2 linked regions of the Companilactobacillus allii genome follow. The protein of the gene in region 2 binds, or shares a complex with, the protein of the main gene of each other region. Links are inferred from orthologs where the notes say so. Each region holds a gene or a part of one and is shown on either strand. Other genes may lie near its edges.

Region 1 (9,079 bases), 280 kb from region 2 along the record:
TTACATAATGATGTGTAAATCTATCTATTGCATTCCCTATTGTACCAGATAATAAGAATAACAATGAAAAACGGTATACATAATCTTTTTTATCAGACTTAATAAATAAATAAAGTAAAATTATTACTGCCACAATGGTAACTATGTAGAAGAAAATCATTTTTCCCTCTAACATGCTCCATGCTGCTCCGGTGTTTGTAATATGAGTTAGAGACAAAATACCCGGAATGAATTCATGAAACGACAATGTGGGGATGTTAGTAGCAACATAATACTTCAATGACTGATCACCAACGATTAATCCAATGAACAAAACAATATAAACGATCGGCACTAGAATAACCCGCTAATTCTGCCGTCATTGTCAACATCCATATTTAATGCGGCCGGTTTCTTTGGTAAGCCTGGCATTGTCAAGACATTACCAGTTAATACAACTATAAATCCTGCTCCAAGTTTAGGAACAATTTCTTTAACATGTAAAGTAAAGTCACGAGGAGAACCCAATTTCTTTGGATCATCACTCAATGAGTATTGCGTTTTGGCAATACATATTGGTAAATCATCCCAAGCGTTATCTTTTAATGACTGTAATTGTCGTGTTGCCTTAGCACTGTATTCGACATTATTAGCTCCGTATACTTCAGAAGCAATAGTATCTATTTTTTCAACAGTAGGCTGAGCATCTTCATATAAGCGATTATAAGTTGATTCTTTATCAGCAGTTCTAACTACCATCTTAGCTAGATTAATACCACCCTTAGAACCCTTGTGATGAATGTCAGCGACTGACACTTCAACTCCAAGCTCATCACAAAGTGATTGTAAAAGCTTTATCTCATTATCAGTATCAGTTTCAAATTTATTGATTGCTACAACAACAGGTATATGATAATATCTCATATTTTTAACATGACGCTTAAGATTCTTAAATCCAAGGTTTAAAGCATTTAAATTTTCATCTTGTAAATCTGCTAACTTCTGACCACCATTGTATTTGAGAGCTCTTATAGTCGCAACGACAACGATTAAATTAGGTGCATGATCAAGCTTTGGAGTAACGATATCCATAAACTTCTCACCACCAAGATCAGCACCAAAACCAGCTTCAGTGATTGTATAATCGCCTAATTTCATAGCTAATTTAGTAGCAAGGATACTATTACATCCATGAGCAATATTAGCAAAAGGACCACCGTGGACAATTGCTGGAGTATTTTCTAGTGTTTGCACTAAATTTGGTTTCAAAGCATCTTTTAGCAACATCGTAATGGCGCCTTCAACATGCAAATCACGAACAAATATCGGCTTTTTGTCATATGTAAAGGCAATCAAAATATTTGAAATACGTTCCTTTAAATCATCAATATCTTGTGACAAGCACAACACAGCCATTAATTCACTGGCTACAGTAATATCAAAATGATCCTCACGTGGAATAGAGTTAGCTGGACCACCAAGGCCTATTGTGATATTACGCAAGGCACGATCATTTATATCTAATGCTCTTTTCCAAATAATTCTTCTAGGATCAATCTTTAATTCATTGCCTTGATGCAAATGATTATCGATTAAAGCCGCCAAAGTATTGGTGGCACTAGTTAAAGCGTGCATATCACCCGTAAAATGTAAATTAATATCTTCCATTGGAACTACTTGAGCGTATCCACCACCAGTAGCACCACCCTTCATACCCATAACTGGGCCCAAAGATGGCTCACGTAATGCTAGAATTGACTTCTTACCAATTGCACGTAATGAATCCGCAAGTCCTATAGCAACCGTAGATTTGCCTTCTCCAGCTGGTGTCGGATTAATAGATGTAACTAAAATCAGTTTGCCATTATCTTGCTCAGTAGCCTTTTTGATCCCACTAGCAGAAATCTTAGCCTTATAATGTCCATATGGTTCTATATCACTAGAATCAAGTCCAACACTTTGAGCTATTTCTTCAATATTTTTCATATTTTCATGTTCATTAATTTGAGCTATTTCAATATCACTTGGAAATGCCATTATCTCCACCCGCTTCTTTCTTAATTCCCTTTAAAATTTTCGTAGTTGAAGTGACCCTCAACGGAAAATAATCACGATTATCAAATAAAAATTCGATAGTCAATTTATTAATTGTTTCTATTTTGACATCTGTTCGATTAAACACACGTGCTTTATAATAATTAGGTTCCTTAATTATGATCTTGCCATCATCAAACTTCACCCAGGAATTAGTTACAATATAAATTACGAAAACTATTCCCAAAATCCATACAAGAAATGGAATGAAGCTAAAACTAAATATTTCTAGCTGTAAAATCACTCCCAAACACAGAATACTAAACGCAAGTGACCACACAATAATTCCCCATGAGCCCGTGGGTTGAACAAAAAATTTCTTTGACATATCTACTCCTGAAAGGTTTTTAATAAGATGATTAAATTGTACACCGACGCTGGTTTAAATACTAATTTAAATCTTGCTGCCACTTCATACGTAATAAAATATAATGACCAAATTATCAAGCACGTTGAACAGCAACAACCACTCGATAATCACTATCTAGAATTCTTAGCCTTGAAACTGGCCTTAGACGATATGAACAGACAACATATCAATGACGATATCTTATTCATTCACTCTGATAGTAAAATTTTAACAGATAGTATTGATAAACTTTATTCTAAACATTACCAAGCTATCTTAGATCCAATTCTAGAAAGTCTAACCAAATTTCCATCTTACTTTGTTAAACATATTTCCGATAAAGATAATAACACTGCACATAGTCTAATTCATCAAGAACTAATTAAACTCCGAAAGTAAATGTTTTTAATGTTCCCTTTGTGAAATTTGTGATACTATTAAATCGCTTACAAAATTACTTAAGGGGGCACTTTTATGTACTATGTTGTAATGAAAGATCGTGACATTCGTGATAATTTGGCAACTGAACAATATTTAATGAACAATGTTGAATTTGACGAACCATTAGTTTTATTTTATATCGAAGGACCATGTATCATCGTTGGGCGAAATCAAAACACAATGGAAGAGATTAACCCTGATTATATAAAGGATAATAATATTACAGTTACACGTCGTTTATCTGGAGGCGGTGCTGTATATCAAGATCTTGGTAATCTTTGTTTCAGTTTCATGGTTGATTCAGATGACAGTAACTTTGGCGATTTTAAATCATTTACTCAACCTATTATCGATGCATTGCATCAAATGGGTGCAACTAGTGCCGAAGTATCTGGTAGAAACGATCTACTAGTAGATGGTAAGAAATTCTCCGGTAATGCAATGTACTCAAGAAACGGGAAAACATTCTCACACGGTACACTTTCACTTGATGTTGACCTTGATGTCTTGACTAAGGCACTACACGTTCAAAAGGATAAGATTGCTTCTAAAGGCATCAAATCGATCAGAAGTCGTGTTACAAATGTACGTCCCTACCTTGCTAAAGAATATCAAGATTTAACTACTGAACAATTCCGTGACAAATTACTGTTGGAACTATTCCACGCTAACTCCTTAGACGAGATCAAAGATCACGAGTATATCGTTACTCCAGAAGATCAAAAAGAAATTGATAAGCTGAAGGAACAATATTACTACAATTGGGATTGGGTTTATGGAAAATCACCTAAATTCACTGCTAAACAAAGAAAGCACTTTGACATGGGTACTGTTGATGTACGTTACAATGTTGAAGATGGAAAAATCGACACCGCAGAAATATATGGTGATTACTTCGGTATGAAAGATGTTACTGAGATTAAAGAAAAGTTGGTCAATACTAAGTTTGATCGTGATGAAATCCTTTCAGTACTAAAAGGATTCAACTTGGATGATTATTTCAAGGGTATCCCACAAGATCAATTAACTACATTATTTACTCCATAATTTTATTTACTTAAATTTAAAGCAGGTTGATTATTCAATTATCGAATAATCAACCTGCTTTTTTATGATATTATTATTTTTGAGGGAGAACAATAATGATAAATTCACAACCAATAGGCCAAGATTTGACGTTAGTAGATATTAACTCTAAGGAAAATCTCAGTGACAAAGATCGTAATATATTAATTGAAAAATATAATATTACTAATGAAATTTTAGATTACGCTGATGATACAAATGAACGTGCTCGTTTAGAATACGATGAACAAGCAAGTACTTTTTTAATTGTCTTTAATGTACAAAATGAAAATGTTGATGATGACACGCTTTCTGGAAGTACCTTACCCATTTCTTTTGCAATTAAAGGCGATCAACTATTCTTATTCACAAATAATTCGACTCATTACATAAAGGATTACGTAATAAATGCGCATCATCACTTCGAAAGTAGTATAGAGGATCGTATATGGGAGATCATATTCAACACTTTTGATCAAATAACAAGCGATTACAATGACCGTATGAGTGACATTAACCAAGACCGCAATCGAATTCAAAATCACATAAAACGTAGCCGTTCTTCTAAGAACCAAATTTTAGAATTGGCTGAGTTGGAAGATTTGATTACATATATCAGTACAGCTATCAATGGTAATTTTAATGTTGTCAAACAGATTGAAATCATTTCTACTGGTAAAATCCAAGATATAAATCTAACGAAGAAATCTAAAGAGCATCTTCATGATTCGATCATTGAAATTGAGCAAATTAGAGATCAAGCCAATTTAACTTCTGATATTATTGACCGAGTTGCTAATACATACAATAATATTTTGAATAATCAAACAAATACGACCATGAAAATACTGACAGTTTACACAATTGTCTTAAGTATTCCCACGATCGTATCAGGTTTTTATGGTATGAATATGAAACTTCCCGTTGCGGACAAATGGTGGTCATGGTTCTTTTCACTACTTGTCACTGGTGCGTTGATTCTTATGATTTTATGGGACCTTCACCGTCGTGACAGTTTATAATTAATGACGACGTTTTGCCCAATATTGATAATAATCGGCTCTAATCGAACCATTATATAACTTACGTTTCTTAGTAGCTCTTTGTCCATAGTATTTCTCAAATTCCAAATCACTAGTAAGAATATATTTACTCCATGTGGGAGCGGTTGAAAATACCGTTCCCATTTCTTTATACAATTTTCTAACAGTTTCCATATCACTCATACGTTGACCATATGGAGGGTTGGTAATGATAACACCATCATCACCTTCAATTTTCAAATCCTTTACAGCAACTTGCTTAAATTGAATGTCATGTAAAACACCAGCATCGTGAGCATTTAACTTAGCAAGATCAATCATTGAACCATCAATATCACTAGCAAATATATCAAGATCAATATCTTTTTCGTTAGCTCTAGCTTCTTCTTTTAAATTAGTAATTATTTTAGAATCAAACCAATCGAAATCTTCAAATGCGAAGTTACGCTGAATACCCGGCGCAATGTTTCTAGCCAATCGTGCAGCTTCAATTGCAATTGTTCCTGAACCAGTTGTTGGATCGATAAAGGGCATATCAGGATGCCAAACTGTCAATAAAATCATTGCGGCAGCAAAATTCTCTTTTAGAGGAGCCACACCGTGCTCAACACGGTATCCACGTTTATATAATGATGCCCCCGTTGTATCAATGGTTACTTCTACTTGATCTTTATGAATACGCGTTTCAATTTGGAAAGTTGCTCCAGATTCTGGTAAACGACCTCGACGCATATAAACATCAGCCATTTTATTAACAATGGCCTTTTTAGTAATTGCTTGAATATCGCGTTCTGAATGAAGCTCTGACTTAACGGTTCTCGCTTTGATGGGAAATGCTGCATTTAATGGCAACCATTTATCCCAAGCTATTGCGTATACTTTATCAAACAATTCTTCAAATGAAGTTGCTTCAAAAGTTCCAACAATAATCTTAATACGATCAGCACTACGTAACCAAAGATTAGCTTTGGCGATATCTTCATATTCACCATCAAAATATACTTTGCCATTCTCCGTTTGAGTCTCATAACCTAAATCCTGTAATTCACGTGCGGTTATAGCTTCAAAACCGCTTGACATTGTCGCAATTAATTTCATTTCTACCTCTTCATGAGTTTTAATTTTTCATACAAAAAAAGGACGAACAAGTCGTCCCTTACCATAGTAAATTTCTATAAGCCACGTTCTGTTCATGTACCGGCTAGGCACTCCGATACAGTTAGTAATCATCTATCTACAATTACGCCTTCACAGTAGATTCATTTCTCGTTATGAAGCGCCCCTACCAAAGTTTGGGTTGCCCGCTCGCGGGGTTTACCTCGTTCCACTATTACGGTTTCCCGTAATACTACGTCTCTGTGGCACTTTCAAGCTAGTAACACATGGCAAAAGCTTTAGTGCGTTCGCTGCCGTTACCCGAAGGTACCTTGGCTTATTGGGCCAAGCACGGACACTACAAGCATCTCAGCTCGTGCGGGCGTGGACTTTCCTCAGCCTAGATAACTAGGCCGCGATTACTCAAAATTTACCGATGAGTTCATTATACACTAATATTGGTTAAAATTACCATTATTATTAATATTTCCATTAAAACCATTCATATTCTGTCCTTGACGGTTAGATTGAAAATGATTCTGATCATTGAATCCTTGTTGATTATTCATCTGAGGTTGTTGTGTTCCGTGATCAGCATTTTGCTGGTTCATACGAGGATTGATTTCATTATGACCACTTTCAACACCATTCATATTATTAGGAACAGCAGCTGATGCAAATTGTTTAACATTTGCGTCATGACCATTTTCTTCAGGCAATCCATTCGAAAAGTCGTGTCCGAAAACACGATTCTCTAAATTCGATATTCTTTTTAGAATATCAAAATTAGTAGAAGATTCAGCCTCTGCAGCAATAGCACTTGCAGATTTTTGTTGATTCTTCATCTGTGGTCTAGGTCCAACGGCACGGTTTTTCATAGGTTGTGCTTGCTGGGGACGTTGTCCTTTTGATCCCAATTGATTCTTGAGATTTTCATTTTCTGATTGAATACGATTCAACTCATTTGAGTAAGCTTCATAATCCTTGATGATTCCATCTAGGAATTGATCAACTTCTGTAGGATCGTATCCTCTCATCTTTGTTTTAAATTCCTTTTGCAAAATATCATTTGGTTGGAAATTTAAAACAAATTCATTATCGTTATTTGGTTGTGGATTAAATCCATTCATCTGATTCATATTATTCATTTTGAACACCCCAATTTATGTTAGTTAATTATAACAAAAGAACTTACCTTTAAGCTAGTTATCAAACATTATATTAGCAAAATCCTGCATAGTATCAAAATCAACTAGTTCTAATTCGTAATTATTCCCGTTATTTCGGTAGTTTTCAATAGACTTATAGTCAAACTTTGGTTTTCCTTCACTATCCGGATCATAAAATATCATGGCTCCATCAGTGTGTTTTAACATGAAACTTTGCCAAGCTCTTAATTGTTCACTTGAATGATACCCCATATTCGTCAATTTATTAACATAGTCGGCATTTCTTAAAAAAATATTTAGTAATTGACGATTATTTTCGTTCCATTTGTCTCCAAATTGTGCAAATGGCAATATTACAGCATGTTTTATTTCATATCCTTGAGATTTTACATCTTGTATGGACTTTCCAATTATTTGTTCCGTTCCAAGTTGAGCACCTGTTAATACCCATTGCATTCCATCTTCTGCATAATTTATTAATCGTTCAGTAAAGAACTTTTGTATGACTTTGGCCTTTGGATCGTCAGGTTTAAATAATCCGATTTCATATGATCGATAGCCAGTTACCCATAAATTTTTGATCATTGAAAAAATCTCCTTAAAAAATTTTAAACTAACAAGCTTTTATTCTATAATACTATAAACAATGTTTAATATTTGTGAATTACTCACTCTCTCTATAATTCACATCGCCATGGTATAATGCACAAGTAGGAGTTGATATTTTGAAAATTAATTATCCTGATGGAAGAGCGTTTAATACTCCCCCATCAAAAAAATCTCCAGTTAATACCTCAGCTAAAAAGAAAATGATTTTTGGTGACCGTGGTATGACACTGGAGGAAGAAATAAATGAAAGCAATAAATATTACCGTAGCCACGATATTGCTGTTATTTATAAGAAACCAACGCCTATCCAGATTGTTAAAGTAGACTATCCTAAGCGTAGTCGTGCAGTTATCAAAGAAGCTTATTTCGCACAAGCCTCTACAACTGACTACAATGGAATTTATAATGGTTACTATATTGATTTTGAGGCAAAAGAAACAACACACAAGAACACATTTCCACTAAAGAACTTTCATCAACACCAAATTGACCATTTGAGAGCTTGTCAAAAACAGGGAGGAATATGTTTTGTAATTATCAAATATGTTTCCTTGAAGCGTTATTTCATAATGCCAGTTGACAACCTCTTTGAATATTGGAATGGACAAAGAAACAACGGTCCAAAATCAATTCAACTAAAACAAATTATTGATTGTTCAGTTGAAGTTAGTCCTGACTATAACCCTACTTTACCCTATATTAAAGCAGTTCAATCGCTTATAGAAAGTGGGAGGGAGAAAAAATGAGTAAAAATAAAAATAACACTCCTTCATCTAAAGCTATTTTGAAATCTATATTCAAATGGCTATTAGCCCTTATTGGAGTGTTAGCAGTAGCATTTATCGCCGTTTTTGTTTATTACGCGTTGAGTGCTCCTACCGTAAGCCAAGAAAATTTACAAAGTGGTGGTTCGTCAACAATTGTTGACACTAATGGGAAAACCATTGCTACTTTAGGAGCCAACAAAAGAAATTACGTAACAATCGATAAAGTTCCTCAAAGGGTTCAAGATGCTGTTATATCAATTGAGGACAAAAACTTCTATAACGAACCATTAGGTATTGATCCAATAAGAATTGTTAAATCAGCAATTACCAACGTAACCAAAGGAACTTTACAAGGTGCAAGTACTTTAACACAGCAATTAATTAAATTAACTGTCTTCTCCACTGATGCTAAAGATCAAACCTTTAAGCGTAAAATGCAAGAAGCATATCTTGCAATGCGAGTAAGTC
Region 2 (9,120 bases):
TGGTTGGTAGAACACCAGCTAACATAAAAGCAGTCCGTCCATTAAAAGACGGTGTTATCGCTGATTTTAATATAACTGAAAAGATGCTTCAATATTTTATCGATAAACTTAATGTTGGAGGTCGTTTTTCGAAACCAACAATTATGGTCTGTGCTCCTACAAATGTTACACCTGTAGAGCAAAAGGCAATTATTGAAGCTGCTGAACAAGCTGGTGGTGGTAAGGTTTATCTTCAATTAGAACCAAAAGTTGCCGCTGTTGGTGCCGGACTTGATATTTTCAAGCCACAAGGTAATATGGTTATCGATATTGGTGGTGGTACAAGTGATATTGCCGTTCTATCAATGGGAGACGTCGTTACAAGTCGTTCACTAAGGTTTGCTGGTGATAAGATGACAAGTGCGATTCAAGCCTTTGTGAAGCAAAACCATGGACTTATCATAGGTGAGAGAACCTCAGAACAAATTAAGATCGAAATTGGTTGTGCAATGGACGCAGATGAAAGCGTCACATTCTCAGCCAGTGGTATTGATATTGTTAGTGGCTTACCTAAAGAAATCACTATTAATGAAAAAGAAGTTGAGGGAGCACTTAAAGATGGCGTGACGCAAATTGTCGAAGCCGCTAAGGGTGTTTTGGAACAAACTCCACCAGAACTATCTGCTGATATTATTGATCGTGGTATCATGCTAACTGGTGGTGGATCATTACTTAAGAATCTTGACAAACTTTTGGCAGATGAATTACAAGTTCCTGTTTTACTTACAGAGAGTCCACTTGATTCAGTTGCATTAGGTACAGGGATCTTATTAGATAATATTGAAAAACATAAGAAATATTAAGGTGAATAATGAAACGAGACTTTGGTAAAGAATATCGTCGTGATATTTTCAGGAAGATTGGTTGGATCTTATTAATTATGCTTATTTTCTTAGTTCTAGGCATGTTTATTGGTTCAGCGCTAGGTGGTTCCAATCCACTCGCTGTACTTTGGCCCGGAACTTGGATGCATATGTTTGATTTCTTGAGATAACTATGATAAAAAAAACTAATAATTGGATTAGTCCATATATATCAAAAATTTATATCACCAGTTTTACCACCAAGTTGTCGGTATTATCCAACTTGTTCTACATATTTTATAGATGCAGTAAAAAAACATGGTGCGATTTTGGGTTCAATTATGGGAGTATCACGTATATTACGTTGTAATCCCTTCGTTCGTGGTGGTGTTGATCCTGTTCCGGATAATTTCACCATCTTTCGGAATCCTCATCCAGAAGATTACGAGGATGAAATTATTGCTCAGAAATTTCACAACGGAAAAGAATAGGAAGATTTAATGTCTAAGAAGAAAAAAGCAATTGAGATTAACCTAAAAGATATAAGTAGTGATCCTGAAAAATATGAACTTTGGGATGGGAAAAAGTATATTGGTACAATCACAAAAGAAGGCGAACGTTACCTTTCCTTTGTTGAAAGTTCTGATACACCATTCAAGTCTGTAAAATTAGACGATGCTATAAATGAATTACTTATGCAATACAATCTACATAATCATTAATAGGTGTAAAAATGCAAATTAGAAATAATAAGAAAGCAAATGATACGGATTCACGAATCGATTACGGAATAATATTTTCCGTAATGATGTTAGCCATTATTGGTCTAATGTCGATTTATGTTGCTACTGTCCAAGATTCCCAGAGTCCTACGCGAAATGTTATTTCACAGGTGGCCTGGTATACGCTTGGAGCAATTATCGTAGCAGTCATAATGCAATTTGATGCTGAACAGCTGTGGCAAGTAGCTAATTATGCATACTATGGTGGATTAGCACTGTTAGTACTGGTGTTGATCTTCTATAGTAGATCATATGCGGTTCAAACAGGTGCAAAGAGTTGGTTTGCAATAGGTTCTTTCACTTTTCAACCATCGGAGGTTATGAAACCTGCGTTTATATTGATGATGGGAAAAGTTATAACTAATCATAATAGTGAGTATCAAGTTCATACATTAAAGAATGACTTTTTACTATTAGGTAAAATGATATTATGGACACTTCCAGTAGTAGTTTTATTGGAATTACAACATGATCTTGGTACGTTATTAGTTTTCGTGGCAATTCTTGGTGGAATGGTACTTGTTTCCGGAATTGACTGGAGAATTATTTTGACTGCCTTCTTATTGGCAGCTGTAGTAGGTGGTACTGCATTAGTATTTGCAACCACTGATTGGGGACGCGAAATACTGACACATGCAGGTTTTAAGTCATATCAATTTGCACGTATTGATAGTTGGTTGAACCCTTCTCAGGATACTTCTGAGAATGGATATCAGATTTGGCAAACGATGAAGGCAATTGGATCAGGACAATTATTAGGTAAAGGATTCAATGTATCTAATGTATATGTACCGGTTAGAGAATCAGATATGATTTTCTCAGTTGTAGGTGAAAACTTTGGATTTATCGGTTCTTGTGTTGTTATATTCTTGTACTTCCTACTAATTTATCAAATGATTCAAGTTACTTTTGACACGAAAAATGAATTTTATGCATATGTGTCAACAGGTGTAATTATGATGATTTTGTTCCATGTTTTTGAAAATATTGGTATGAGTGTAGGACTATTACCTTTGACTGGTATTCCTTTGCCGTTTATATCACAAGGTGGATCAGCCTTGTTAGGTAATATGATTGGTATAGGTCTTATTATGTCCATGCGATATCATCACAAGAGTTATATGTTTGAGAATGGTACTTTTAAGCAAAGATAGGAGTTCATTAAGATGGCAAGTGAAAAGTATTTATGGGTAAAAAAAGGTGACAATACAACACGTATAGGTCTAACATCAGCAGGTCAGGAAGCTTTGGGAAAGGTTAATTTCATTGACTTACCAGTTGTTGGGCGTGAAATAAAGGTGGGAGATTCCACTGGTGAAGTTGAAGCTCAAAAGGCAGTAATTGAGTTTGAGTCACCGGTTTCGGGTACAATAGTGTTGGTTAATGATAAATTAACTGATAATCCGGAATTATTAAATGGTTCTGAGAAAGATGCTTGGCTTTTTGAAGTAAATAATTAAATAATTAAAACTTATTGTTTTATTGTTGCTTATTTCTTGCAACTTTTTTTCAGAACTGTTTAAATTATCCTGAAATTAATAAATGAATGGGGATAATTCAAATGAAAATTTTAGGTGATAAAATTCGCCATTACAGAAAGCTCAGAGGTATTTCTCAATCTGAGCTTGCCGACGGCATATGTACGCAGGCAACTGTAAGTCTGATTGAAAAGAAGGACAAAATTCCTAGCATGGAAATCTTGGTTCGCATTTGTGAAAGACTGGGTATCACAATGAACCTTGTGATTGTTAACGATGATAGTCAAATCTATTCAATTATATCTGATATTAAAAATTCGTTTTATCAGGATGATTATCAAGGTATCAGTGATAAGTTGAATAAATTGAATAATATCAATGTTAATAACAAACAGGAAATTAAGTTAATTCATTTCTTCAATGGGTTAGTCGAATATGAAATTAACGGTAATTTTGACAAAGCAATCTTTGATTTTAATCGTGCTATGAATGTTAATATTTCAAATATTGATATGTATGATATTTTGATTGATGTTTATACTGCTAAAGCATACGTTGATAAGAAGTCTCTTGATGAATCCTTGGTGTATTACAATCAAGCCAAGGAATTGATTCAAGCTAGTGCTGAAAAGATCAGTGAGGACAATTATCACGATAGTATTTTGATTTATGCTAATATGTCTAGTTTGTCTATTGATTTGAATGATAATCAAAAGGCTATAGATTATGCTAATGAAGGAATATTTCTCGCTAAGAGGGAACAATCATTGTTTAAATTAGATTCAATGTATTGTTCAATGGCTGAAGCTGGTACTCGTGAAGGTAAAAAGTCCGATGAGAACTATATCAAAGCATATGTACTTTCCAGCATAAATGATAATAAGCATATTTTTGATAAATTAAAATCAAAAATTGAAGAAATGAATCTGAATATTTTTAATAAGTAATAATTAAAAATTATTAATTTCAAATAAAAAAAGTGAGCTGATTAATTAAAATCAGCTCACTTTTTTCTAATAATATTATTGTTTTTTGCTTGGTTTTTGAATTGATTTGTTATCCAAGTCAGTTCTAACTACAAGAACATCACATGCAGCAGTTCTTGTTACATATTCAGTAACTGATCCGATAAGTAATCTTTCCATAGCGTTAAGACCAGTTGCACCGATCATAATTAAATCCACATTCAATTTCTTAGGAAAATCTGTGGCAATAATTGCTTTGGGTGCACCATATTCAATACTATAGTCAATGTCAGAAAGACCGGCATCTTTAGCAGTCTGAACATAGCTTTTAACTGTTTCTTTAGCTTTTTCAGTAATTTGCTCAACCATAGTTGAATCAAAGCTTGATACATTTTGGAATGCACGTGTATCAATTACATGCAATAGATGAACTGCGGCTTTGTTTCTTTTGGCAACTTCAACTGCCTTTTTAAATGCAAGTTCTGCTTCAAATGAGCCGTCGATTGGTACGAGAATGTTTTTATATTGTTGTAACATGATTATCACCCCGTTGATTATTTCTTTATCTACACCCTTATTTTAGTTGATTGAGGAAGATAAATACAGTCATCTGCCAATATTTGCTAAATAAATTGAAAATCCAGCGGCAACAACGCTTCCCAATATAAGGGTAATGAAATTGCTTTCTTTAGAACCGACAATCATAATGATTATTCCAGTGATAGAGATCAGAACTAGTAGGACAGCTGTAATTATCATGATGCTTCTCAGATTTAGATTTTCATTTGGTGAATAAATCAAAAATTTTCTATTTCTATGAGTCCATAAATTATATGCTAATGCTAATAAAAAAATTATGAAAATTAGCATTAAAGTTTTAATTGCCATTCTTATTATCACTCCGTTTTGCCTTTATTTTTAAATCACTAAGTTGATCCATTCGTATTTTCAGTGCTTGTTCATATTTACCCGTTGAATTTGGCGTATAGTATTTTGTATTTACCAAATTATCTGGAAGGTATTGTTGATTTACCCATGCATTTGGATAACTATGGGGGTATTTGTAATTTACACCATGACCAAGCTTTTTTGCCCCACTATAATGTGCATCTTTTAAGTCATCAGGGATATGTGTTGCTTTACCATTTCTAACGTCAGATAGTGCAGAATCAATGGCCGCCATTCCAGAATTTGATTTTGGACACAGACATAGATCAATTACAGCATCAGCTAATGGAATACGTGCTTCAGGAAGACCAACCATTTGAGCAACTTGTGCGGCCTGTACGGCTCGAGAACATGCTTGAGGATTTGCTAGGCCAATATCTTCATACGCGCACACTAGAAGCCTTCTGATGACTGTGGTGAGCTCTCCGGCTTCTAATAGTCTAGCCAAGTATAACAATGCAGCGTCTGGATCGCTACCACGGATAGATTTTTGAAAAGCAGAAATGACATCATAGTGGCTATCACCATTTTTGTCGGCTGAAATAGCCTTTTTCTGAACTGATTCCTCGATAGCTTGTAAGTCTATATGAATTACGTCGTCTTTTTTCTCAGTTGATAGAACAGATAACTCTAGCCCGTTCAAAATACTTCTTAAATCGCCGTTTGTTGAGTTCACCAGTAATTCTAGTGCATTATCATCCAATTTAACTTTATAATTTCCGAGACCATTTTCTTTGTCCTCTAAAGCTCGTTTGACTGCTTGTTTTAAGTCAGTAGGTTCTAAGGGCTTTAATTCGAAAATTTGAACTCTAGAACGAATAGCAGGACTAATATTGATATATGGGTTTTCAGTTGTGGCACCTATCAAAATAATCGAGCCACGTTCTAATAAAGGTAGTAGAAAATCTTGTTTGGTCTTGTCTAGTCGATGAATTTCATCAAGAAGTAATACGACAGTTCCACTCATTTTTGCTTCTTCGGCAACTATTTGTAAATCTTTTTTGCTGTCAGTGGCAGCGTTTAATTTTCGAAATGCGTATTTGGTACTACCAGCTATGGCGCTGGCGATACTTGTTTTGCCAATACCAGGTGGTCCGTATAGAATCATTGATGATAGCATCTTGGCGTTTACCATTCTACGAATAATTTTATTTGGACCCACTAGATGTTGCTGGCCGACGACTTGATCGATATTCGTCGGTCTCATACGATATGCTAGTGGTTTTTGCATGTTACCTCCTATATAGTACAATAAGTATATTCTACAACAGCTAATGAATAAAAACGATATTGAAATCATGGTTCATAAATAAGCAATGGAAGGTAGTCAGTTATGTTTGATAAGAGTGATTTTGACGTATTTAATAATGATACCTTATCTGGACGTTTAGCACTAATTAAAGAAAATTTAGATCCTAAATTTGAAATATTTGGAAATAAATTACTTGATAGTCTTGAAAAGAAATACAATGATACATTTTACTTAAAAATTGCTAAACATCAAAGAAGAACTAAAAATCCGCCACCAGATACATGGTTGGCAATTAATTTGGATAAAAAAGGATATAAGAAGACACCACATCTAGAGTTGGGATTGTGGCCGGATCGATACTTTATAACGTTCAGTCTTCTAGCAGATGCATATAAGCGACCTAATTATTATCCATTGATTAAATCATGGAATAATAAAATAGTCGATGAAAATTGGATGGTATCAAACAATCATACAATAGCGGAAATGAATAATCCCAATAGTTATTCTTCGACTGTCGACAGGTATTCAAAAATAAAATCTAGTGATTTTGTAATAGGGTATAATCTTCTGAAAGATTCCAAAGAGGTTAAACAGGGGAATTATGATAAATTATTATTTGATAAATTCATGAATTTAAGTGAATTATTAGTTCAAGCAAATAAAGAGGTCGCGGAGAAATAATCCGCGACCTCTTTTATTAATTTTAATAAAAAAAACATCCACATAAAGTGAATGTTTTGAGAAATATTAAAGAATTTGGTTGTAGTATTCAACAATTAGAGATTCATCAATATTTGGTTCTAACTCATCACGTTCTGGGTTACGTACTAGTGATCCTGTCAATGTGTTATCATCGAAGTTAACAAAACCAGGACGACCAACAACATTTTCAAGGTTAGCTTTAACAATAGCTAAGTCCTTTGACTTTTCACGAAGGCTGATCTTTTGACCAATTTTAACTTCGTATGATGGAATATCAACACGTTTGCCATCAACTGTGATGTGACCATGGTTAACAAGTTGACGAGCTTGTGGACGTGAGCTTGCTAAACCTAATCTATAAACAACGTTATCAAGACGTGTTTCAAGAAGAACCATCAAGTTAACACCATGGATACCATCAAGCTTACCAGCACGGTTAAATAGATTACGGAATTGACGTTCGTTAACGTCATACATGAAACGTAACTTTTGCTTTTCAGCTAATTGTTGACCGTATTCTGAAACCTTACGACGATTGTTTTGGCCATGTTGACCAGGAGCATAGTTACGACGAGCGATTTCCTTACCTGTACCTGAAAGTGAGATTCCTAAACGACGTGATAATTTCCAACGTGGGCCTGTATATCTAGACATAAATAAATTCCTCCAAAATTTTGTATGGAGTAAAATAATTAACAAGAGTTTAACATTCGTGCAGTTACCGCTACAATTTTCACCACATGCAGCCGTAGGTTACTAGTTGAACAAATGTCGGTAACTGTTGACGTTCTTGCCACTCTTTGCTGCATATTTTACACGAAGACTAGTGTACCGTGATTGCTATGCAATGTCAAAAGAATTTTTTGGCCCAATATTTAAAACTTTATTATGAAAGATGATTATATTAAATAGTATAGTTGGTTCTCTGGTATAATTCAGGGTATATGATATTGAATCATTATTAGGGGTGTTAAAGTGTCGATAATTATTATTGGAATAATCTTAGTAGTTTTGATCTTTCTTTGGTATATGTGGTTTCTCCAAAAGAGAAATGCAAGTACTTTAAATTCGTATAAACAAAGAGCCGATGAATTAAAGAAGGACAAACTTACAGATAAGTTAAGAAAAATAGAAGATATGAATCTTACAGGTGCTAGTCATGATCAATTTAGCAACTATAAGACTGACTATCAAAAACAATTAAACGATGTAGTTCCGTCCATTTTGACAGAGATTCGTAGTGCGGAATATAAAAATACTCAGTTTAATGTATTTGGCTCCGCAAAAGAATTAAAAAAAGTTGATGGTGATCTAACTCAATTAAAGGAAAACATTGATGGTATTTCAAGTTCATTGGATGAGTTATCAAAAAGTGATGAATTGAATGCTACCCAAAGTGAGGCACTTCAACAATCATACGAGGATTTACGCAAGAAAATTTTGACTCAATCATTTAATTATGGATCAGCTGCGGAGAATCTTGAGGATGAATTGAGTGAGATTGCTGAATTGTTGGATAAAGAGGCCCAATTAACCAAAAAGGGTGACCATATTGAAGCTGGACAGTATCTGGATGATGTAAAAATCAAACTTGGATTAATAACTGATCAATTAAAAGTTATTGAACCACTTTATCATGAGTTAAGTGAGGTTTTCCCAGGTCAAATTGAGGAAATCAATACAGTTTATCAAAAACTTTTGAATCAACAATTCAATTTTGAAGAAGATATTGAATCATTGATTAAGAATATTCAAAATAGTCTGGATTTAGCAAATTCTGAATTAGGTGACTTGAATTTTGATTACGTTAACAATACTAATGAAGAAATACGTCAGGGAATCGATCACTTGTATGAAGTTTTAACACAAGAAATTGATGCTAAACAAAGTGTATTGAAGCAACAAAAGCCAGTTTTAGATTACATTAATCACGCAAAGTTCCAACACAATAGTCTGGACAATCGTGTACAGAAACTAAGTATCAATTATATTTTGAATGATGATGATGTTAAGAAATTTAGCAACAACTTGGCTGAGTTGAATGACATTAGATCTCGTTATGATCAAGATGTTCAAAATATTGCTGATAAAAGTTCGATTTTTTCAAAAGCCGAGGAAGACTTCAAATCAATAGTTTCGAAGTTAGAT

The links.
Region 1: the proteins of BTM29_RS11170 (region 2) and BTM29_RS09770 are in contact, whole or in part, in a crystal structure (PDB 3A7A), measured with the Escherichia coli proteins. The link is inferred for Companilactobacillus allii from one-to-one orthologs.

What each region holds. Positions count from the first base shown.
Region 1 is NZ_CP019323.1:1,976,293-1,985,371, reverse strand. What follows is about bases 2,136-4,903. They hold BTM29_RS09770 (lipoate--protein ligase), read left to right. Parts: upstream 2,136-2,896; coding sequence 2,897-3,910; downstream 3,911-4,903. Other genes in these bases: BTM29_RS09765 (magnesium transporter CorA family protein), read left to right, coding at 4,006-4,903; BTM29_RS09775 (reverse transcriptase-like protein), read left to right, coding at 2,429-2,821; BTM29_RS09780 (EbsA family protein), read right to left, coding at 2,136-2,401. Outside these bases: lspA (signal peptidase II), read right to left, coding at 1-334; BTM29_RS09785 (formate--tetrahydrofolate ligase), read right to left, coding at 334-2,016; more of BTM29_RS09780, read right to left, coding at 2,000-2,135; more of BTM29_RS09765, read left to right, coding at 4,904-4,950; BTM29_RS09760 (THUMP domain-containing class I SAM-dependent RNA methyltransferase), read right to left, coding at 4,951-6,069; cell division regulator GpsB, read right to left, coding at 6,519-7,214; BTM29_RS09745 (SLOG family protein), read right to left, coding at 7,269-7,820; Holliday junction resolvase RecU, read left to right, coding at 7,961-8,590; BTM29_RS09735 (transglycosylase domain-containing protein), read left to right, coding at 8,587-9,079. UniProt on the Escherichia coli protein: Catalyzes both the ATP-dependent activation of exogenously supplied lipoate to lipoyl-AMP and the transfer of the activated lipoyl onto the lipoyl domains of lipoate-dependent enzymes.
Region 2 is NZ_CP019323.1:2,256,306-2,265,425, reverse strand. Bases 1,629-4,437 are described here. They hold BTM29_RS11170 (glycine cleavage system H family protein), read left to right. Parts: upstream 1,629-2,790; coding sequence 2,791-3,084; downstream 3,085-4,437. Other genes in these bases: BTM29_RS11160 (universal stress protein), read right to left, coding at 4,125-4,437; BTM29_RS11165 (helix-turn-helix domain-containing protein), read left to right, coding at 3,186-4,049; BTM29_RS11175 (FtsW/RodA/SpoVE family cell cycle protein), read left to right, coding at 1,629-2,778. Outside these bases: mreB (rod shape-determining protein), read left to right, coding at 1-842; BTM29_RS12740 (DNA-directed RNA polymerase subunit beta), read left to right, coding at 851-1,033; membrane protein insertion efficiency factor YidD, read left to right, coding at 1,052-1,333; BTM29_RS11180 (DUF2969 family protein), read left to right, coding at 1,343-1,564; more of BTM29_RS11175, read left to right, coding at 1,576-1,628; more of BTM29_RS11160, read right to left, coding at 4,438-4,604; BTM29_RS12970 (hypothetical protein), read right to left, coding at 4,674-4,826; BTM29_RS11150 (replication-associated recombination protein A), read right to left, coding at 4,945-6,246; BTM29_RS11145 (DUF1054 family protein), read left to right, coding at 6,349-6,951; rpsD (30S ribosomal protein S4), read right to left, coding at 7,018-7,626; BTM29_RS11135 (septation ring formation regulator EzrA), read left to right, coding at 7,948-9,120. UniProt on the Escherichia coli protein: The glycine cleavage system catalyzes the degradation of glycine. The H protein shuttles the methylamine group of glycine from the P protein to the T protein.